One region of the Pseudomonas sp. MLB6B genome, then DNA from elsewhere that is predicted to be linked to it. Evidence: predicted binding sites of a transcription regulator. Region 1 holds the regulator's gene; the other holds the start of a gene.
What was found. The regulator FliA, encoded in region 1, starts transcription of late flagellar genes. The targets are predictions, from matches to a motif close to CTAAAGTTTNNNNNNNNNNNGCCGNTAA.

Region 2: a site for FliA is predicted at 2,201-2,228, ahead of ACSMEV_RS05795 (methyl-accepting chemotaxis protein). Genes of this name have one in related genera too.

What each region holds. Positions count from the first base shown of each region.
Region 1 is NZ_CP199313.1:2,406,126-2,409,811, reverse strand. Features, by position in the region: gene ACSMEV_RS10655 (chemotaxis protein CheA) at 1-656, opposite strand, end outside; gene ACSMEV_RS10650 (protein phosphatase CheZ) at 669-1,457, opposite strand; gene ACSMEV_RS10645 (chemotaxis response regulator CheY) at 1,474-1,848, opposite strand; gene fliA (RNA polymerase sigma factor FliA) at 2,049-2,789, opposite strand; gene fleN (flagellar synthesis regulator FleN) at 2,786-3,619, opposite strand.
Region 2 is NZ_CP199313.1:1,336,503-1,339,868, forward strand. Features, by position in the region: gene ACSMEV_RS05795 (methyl-accepting chemotaxis protein) at 111-2,084, opposite strand; one part of gene ACSMEV_RS05800 (IS5 family transposase) at 2,794-3,293, opposite strand; one part of gene ACSMEV_RS05800 (IS5 family transposase) at 3,293-3,366, opposite strand, start outside.

The DNA.
Region 1 (3,686 bases):
ATTTCGTCGCTTTCGCCACCGATCGGCTCGGCCGGCGTCGCTTCGACGCTGGCCGGAACGACTGGCGGCTGCGCAGCGGCGGCAGCTTCGGCCTTGACCGCGTCGAGCGAATCGAGCAGACGCTCGAACTCGTCGTCGGTGATGTCGCTGTCGTCGGCCGCTGGCGCAGTCACGTCAGCCGCAGCCGGTGCAGCCGGAGTCGCGACGGCGACCGGTGCCGCCGGCTCCGGCGCGGCCGGCGTTGCGACGCCCGGCACTTCGGCACCGGCCGGCTCGGCCAGGCGTGCCAGCGCGGCCAGCAGCTCGGGCGTGGCCGGGGTCACCTCGGTCCGCTCGCGCACCTGGCCGAACATGCCGTTGACCGCATCCAGCGCTTCCAGCACCACGTCCATCAGTTCGGCATCCACGCGGCGTTCGCCCTTGCGCAGGATGTCGAAGACGTTCTCGGCAATGTGGCAACACTCAACCAGCTCATTGAGCTGGAGGAAGCCGGCGCCCCCTTTTACGGTATGAAACCCGCGAAAAATCGCATTGAGCAGGTCCGCGTCATCGGGTCGGCTTTCCAGCTCGACCAGCTGTTCGGACAACAGCTCGAGAATTTCGCCGGCCTCAACCAGGAAATCCTGGAGGATTTCTTCATCGGCGCCGAAGCTCATTGAACGTGCTCCTTAAAAACCAAGGCTGGATAGCAAATCGTCTACATCGTCCTGACCGGACACGACGTCCTCACGCTTATCGGCATGAATCTGCGGACCTTCACCTCGAGTCGGATGTTTTTCTTGGTCTTTTTCATCGCGCAGCTGCTGATGGTCATGTTCGATACCGGCGAAGCGGTCGACCTGACTGGCCATCAACACCAACTTGAGCAGATTGCTTTCGACTTCCGTCACCAGCGCAGTGACGCGCTTGATGACCTGGCCGGTCAGGTCCTGGTAGTCCTGGGCCAGCAAAATGTCGTTCATGTGCCCGGCGACCTTGCGGTTGCCTTCGGCGCTGCTCGTCAAGAATCCGTCGACGCGGCGCGCCAGGTCACGGAACTCGGTGGCCGAGACTTCGCGGCGCATGAAACGTTGCCAATCGCCACTCAGGGCCGAGGCCTGCTCGGCCATGTCGTTGAGTACGGGCGTGCTTTCTTCGACCAGGTCCATGGTGCGGTTGGCAGCGTTCTCGGTCAGTTTGACCACATAGCCCAGCCGCTCGGTGGCATCGGTGATCTGCGAGACTTCTTCGGCCTGCGGCATGCGCGGGTCGATCTGGAAACTGACGATGGCGCTGTGCAGCTCGCGGGTCAGCTTGCCGACCTCGTTGTACAGGCCCAGGTCGCGGGTCTGGTTGAGCTGGTGGATCAGCTGCACGGCGTCGCCGAAACGGCCTCGTTCGAGGCTCTCGACCAGCTCGCGAGCATGCTTTTTCAGGGTGCCTTCGAACTCACCCAGAGAGGTATCGATAGATTCCATTGCGCCCCCTGGCGGCTTAGCCGTTCACGCGCTCGAAGATCTTTTCGATCTTTTCTTTCAGCACCTGGGCGGTGAAAGGCTTGACCACATAACCGTTGACCCCGGCCTGGGCCGCTTCGATGATCTGGTCGCGCTTGGCTTCGGCGGTGACCATCAGCACCGGCATGCCCTTGAGCGTGTCGTGGGCGCGGACCTTGCGCAGCAGGTCGATGCCGGACATGCCGGGCATGTTCCAGTCGGTGACGAGGAAGTCGTAATGGCCCTTTTCCAGCATCGGCAACGCCGTGGTGCCGTCGTCGGCCTCGTCGGTGTTGGTGAATCCCAGATCGCGCAGCAGGTTCTTGATGATCCGCCGCATCGTCGAGAAATCGTCAACGATGAGGATTTTCATGTCTTTGTTCAATTAGAGATCTCCAAGCAGTCTCATCACGCGCCCGGCGCCGAGCGCGTGCGTCATTCGTTCTTAAAGCGGCAAAGTGCACGCCTCGAGGAGCAAGCGATGCGGCGTTGCCAAACAGTTACGCGCTTTGTGAAGCCACCGCGATCCGCTCTTACCTACCACTTGCCACTTGCAACTCGTAGCCGGCCGCCCTATCGGGCGCGCCATTCCCCCAGGCGACTGCGCAGGCGCGCCGCACATTGGCTGTGCAACTGGCTGACCCGCGACTCGCTGACCCCCAGCACTTCGCCGATTTCCTTGAGGTTCAGCTCTTCGTCGTAGTACAGCGCCAGGACCAGACGCTCGCGTTCCGGCAGGTTGGCGATGGCGTCAGTCAGGGCTGCCTGGAAGCGTTCGTCTTCGAGGCCACGACCCGGTTCCGGCGAGCCGCTGGCGCCGTCTTCGTGCAACCCTTCGTGCTCGCCGTCCTGCAACAGATCGTCGAAACTGAACAGGCGGCTGCCCAATGTATCGTTGAGGATGCCGTAATAGTCATCCAGCTCCATCTTAAGTTCGGCAGCGACTTCATGATCTTTAGCGTCACGTCCGGTTCTCGCTTCCACGGCGCGCATCGCCTCGCTGACCATGCGCGTGTTGCGGTGCACCGAACGCGGGGCCCAATCGCCCTTGCGCACCTCGTCGAGCATGGCGCCGCGGATGCGGATGCCGGCATAGGTCTCGAAGCTGGCGCCCTTGCTGGCGTCGTATTTGTTGGCCACTTCCAGGAGACCGATCATTCCGGCCTGGATCAGGTCTTCGACCTGCACGTTGGCCGGCAGGCGCGCCAGCAAGTGGTAGGCGATGCGCTTGACCAGCGGCGCATAGCGCTCGATCAGTTCGTACTGAGCGTCCTTGGACGCACGGCTGTACATCTTGAATCCGCTCGCACTCATAGCACCGGCCCTGCGCTGGTCGGCTGCACCAGGCGCTCTACGAAGAACTCCAGGTGGCCGCGAGGATTGGCTGGCAGCGGCCAGCTGTCGACCTTCTGCGCGATGGCCTTGAAGGCCAGGGCGCATTTGGAACGGGGAAAGGCTTCGTACACCGCGCGCTGCTTCTGCACGGCCTTGCGCACCGACTCGTCGTAGGGCACGGCGCCGACGTACTGTAGCGCCACATCGAGGAAGCGGTCGGTGACCTTGGTCAGCTTGGCGAACAGGTTGCGCCCTTCCTGCGGGCTCTGCGCCATGTTGGCCAGCACACGGAAGCGGTTCATGCCGTAGTCGCGGTTGAGCAGCTTGATCAGCGCGTAGGCGTCGGTGATCGAGGTGGGTTCGTCGCACACCACCAGCAGCACTTCCTGGGCGGCGCGCACGAAGCTCACCACCGAGTCGCCGATGCCGGCTGCGGTGTCGATGACCAGCACGTCGAGGTTGTCGCCGATTTCGCTGAAGGCCTGGATCAAGCCGGCATGTTGCGCAGGCTGCAGGTGCACCATGGTTTGCGTGCCGGAGGCTGCCGGCACGATGCGCACGCCCCCCGGGCCTTGCAGCAGCACGTCGCGCAGCTCGCAGCGGCCTTCGATGACGTCGGCCAGGGTGCGCTTGGGCGTCAGCCCCAGCAGCACATCGACGTTGGCAAGGCCAAGGTCGGCGTCGAGCAGCATGACCCTGCGCCCGAGCTCGGCGAGCGCCAGGGACAGGTTCACTGAAACGTTGGTCTTACCGACGCCGCCTTTGCCACCGGTCACGGCGATGACCTGTACGGGATGCATGCTACCCATGTCTGTTGTTTACCTTGTCTCGCTTGGACCCATGCCACAGTGGAGGCCAACTGCCCGCCCCGTTCTG
Region 2 (3,366 bases), 1.1 Mb from region 1:
CTGCGCCGCAAAACCCGTGCGTACGCCGAGGGCTGCCTTCGCTCCGCCCGTCGAGCGCGAAGCGGCCGGCCCCTAGCGCGTCCACACACGCGCAGGTCTCGCAGGGTTTGTCAGTCCACCTTGAACCGCCCCACCAGCCGCTGCTGCTGCTCGGCCAGGCGCGCCAGTTCGCGGCTGGTGGAGGCCGTCTGCTCGGCCCCGGCGCTTACCTGGATCACCAGCATGCTGATGTCGTTGACGTTGCGATGGATCTCCTCGGCGACCTGGCTCTGCTGTTCGGCCGCCGACGCCACCTGGATGTTGCTGTCGCTGATGTTGGCCATGCCATCGGTGATCTGTTCGAGCAGTTCCCCTGCGCGCACGATGTTCCTCGCGCCTTCCTGGGCCTTGCCCAAGGTTTCCTGCATGGACAATGACGCCCGCTCGGAGCCCGATTGCAGGTTGGCGATCATGTTCTGGATGCTGACGGTGGAGTCCTGGGTCTTCTGCGCCAGATTGCGCACTTCGTCGGCCACCACGGCAAAGCCCCGGCCTTGCTCACCCGCACGCGCTGCTTCGATCGCGGCGTTCAGGGCCAGCAGGTTGGTCTGCTCGGCCACCCCACGGATGACGTCGAGCACCGAGGAGATCGAATCGCTCTCACCCTTGAGTTCGTCGATGATGGTCGCCGTCTGTGCCGCCTGCACTTCCAGCCCCTTGATCAGGCCGATGGTGTTGCCGATCTCGGTCTTGCCCTGCACGGTGCTGGCATTGACGCGCTGCGACATGCTGGCAGCGTCGGTGGTGCTGCGCGCCACGTCCTTGACCGTCGAGCTCATCTCGCTGATGGCGGTGACCACCTGATCGGTGCCCTGGCGTTGCTGCGCCACGTTGTTGCTGGTCTGCAGTGCTACCGCCGACGATTGCTCCGCCGCCGTGGCGACCTGCGCCGTGGCACTGCCGATCTCGGCGATCACCTCGCCGATCTGCATGACCATATTGTCCAGGTTGCGCGCGATCTCGCCGAACTCGTCCTTGCCGGTGTACTGGGTGCGGGCCGTCAGGTCACGGGTGGCCAGCGCCACCAGCGTGCGGTTCACATCCACCACCGCCACACGGATGTTGCGGATGATCAGCGACGCCAGCCACAACACCACGATCAGCATCAACACCACCATGGCGCCGGCCAGGTACATGCTGTGCTCGGCAGTGCTGCGCTGCGCGTCCGTCAGGCCCACCACGGTCTGCCCCAGCTCCGCCTCGACCTTGGCCATCATGTCGATACGGGTGGTGGCGAGGTTGAACCAGTCCTCCGGCTTGATGTTCAGCGGCTCGCCCAGGGGCGTGTCGAAGCCGAGTTTCTGCAGGCGCGCCACTTCCAGCGAGGCGGGCTGCTGCAATACGTCATCGAGCTTGGCTTTGAATTCGGCCGGCGCCCAGCGCTGGAAGGCCTCGAAGTAGCCGGAGAACTCGCCCATGTTACGGCTGAAGCGCGACAGCAGCGGCGCATCGAAGCGGTTCTGGTTGAACGCCAGCCCCAGCAGCACCCGCTCGCGGCCCGAGCGCTCCTTCATGTCCGCGAACTGGTTGAGCGAACTCAGGGCGCGCAGGATCTCCGGTTCTTCGATACTGGTTTCCAGCGTGTAGGAAAAGCCGATCAGGTTCTTGATCAAGTCGGTGAAGCGCGCACCGGACTCGACGTTGTTGATGGCCAACGTGTCGACGCTGCGGCGCAGGTCGGCCAGGTCGTTCAGCGCACGCAGCATCTTGTCCGGCGCAGGCAGCCCCGTCAGCGACTGGGCGCGCATCGCGCTCACCGTCTGGTCGGTTTCACCGCGCAGGCTGTGCAGTTTGTCCTGCATGGTCTTGCCGCCGCTGCCCAGAAACACGCCGCTGGCGCCGCGCTCACGCTGGATGGTGGTGACCACATCGCTCAATTTTCTGGCCGCGTTGGTGGCGTTCACGGCGCGGTTCATTTCGCTCAGGGTTTCGCGCTTGTCCGCGACATAAATACCTGCGAAGACCAGGAAGCCCAGGAGGGGAAATACCAGGATCAGTAACAGCTTTGCACTCAAAGGGGCATTTTTCAGCACGGCAGGCCTCATCAATTTTACGGTAGGTACAGCAACCTCGGGCGCACGTTCTGGAAGATCGACGTTTGATAGGCCGAAGCGAGTTTACAGAGGCCTGCCATGGCCGTTGGAATGTGTCCGTTTGAATGATTTCGGCTGCAATGGGCCAAGCTTGATGGGGCCGGTGCAACTTTATTTTGCTCCGGGGGTGGTATTCAAAGCGTCTGCCGTTGAAATCACAAACATGTTGAATCCGCGCGGCCGACGGCGACACTGACGATGAATAATAGTTCTTCAGGTTTTTCGCGTTTTCTTGAGAACCCTCAATCCCGCCCACGATCCTACCGGGCCTGAGTCTCCATGAGGACTTCGGGAGAGCGCTACAGGAGGTGGAGCGTTAATGAGTGGAAAGTTGAAGAATTCCATTTCAACGTAGGGGTTATGTCTACCTGGCATAAACGTATCTCCAACTTGGAAGCCTGAGCTGAAAGTCGATGCCCCTTAGGATCAAGAACGTAGCGTTATATGCCCCGGACTTTGTTCGGAAAAGTAGTGTTGGCTGCACAATAGGCTGCAGATAATTCACCGATTAAATGCTTTCGACGAAAAACCGCAGGACTTGAAACTGCGGGCGTGATCAGTTGGCCGCTATAGGCCAAGAGCCGAGGATTTGGGTCGTTGCTTTACCTATGGACGCTTACTGTCTACCCACCTCCTTCCCTTAACGTTGGCAGGAGACACTCTAGGGTTTGTCTGAAAAGTCAGCCCGTAAGCACTTTTCGATGCAAGCCAGCGTGACCATGGCTTTGAAGCTGCTCGCCAGCTTGTCGTATCGGGTACAGATCCGACGTTTTTCCTTGAGCCAACTGAACAGCCGTTCGATCACGTTGCGCTTTTTATGATGCGGCCTGTCGAACAGTCGAGGCAGGCCCGGCCGAGGTTTGCGATGCATCTTGCGCAAGGGAATGATCGGCTGCATGCCGTAACGATCACAGTACTGACGCAGCATCTGGCTGTCATAGCCCTTGTCGGCCAGTACATATCGGCAGCGCTTACGCGGACGACTCCTGCCACCTGGCAGGCTGATCTGCTCCAGTAACGGCATGAAGTAGCGCGAGTCGGCTTCTTCACCGGGCGACAGCATGACCGTCAGCGGAAAGCCGTTGCTATCGCAGGCGAGATGAATCTTGGTGGTCAGTCCGCCTCGGCTACGGCCGAGACAGTGGTGGTGCGGTTCCTGCGAGCCCCTTTTTTTCCAGCACCGCTGGCTGCTCGGGTGGCTCGGATGGATGTCGAATCGATCATCCAGGTATCC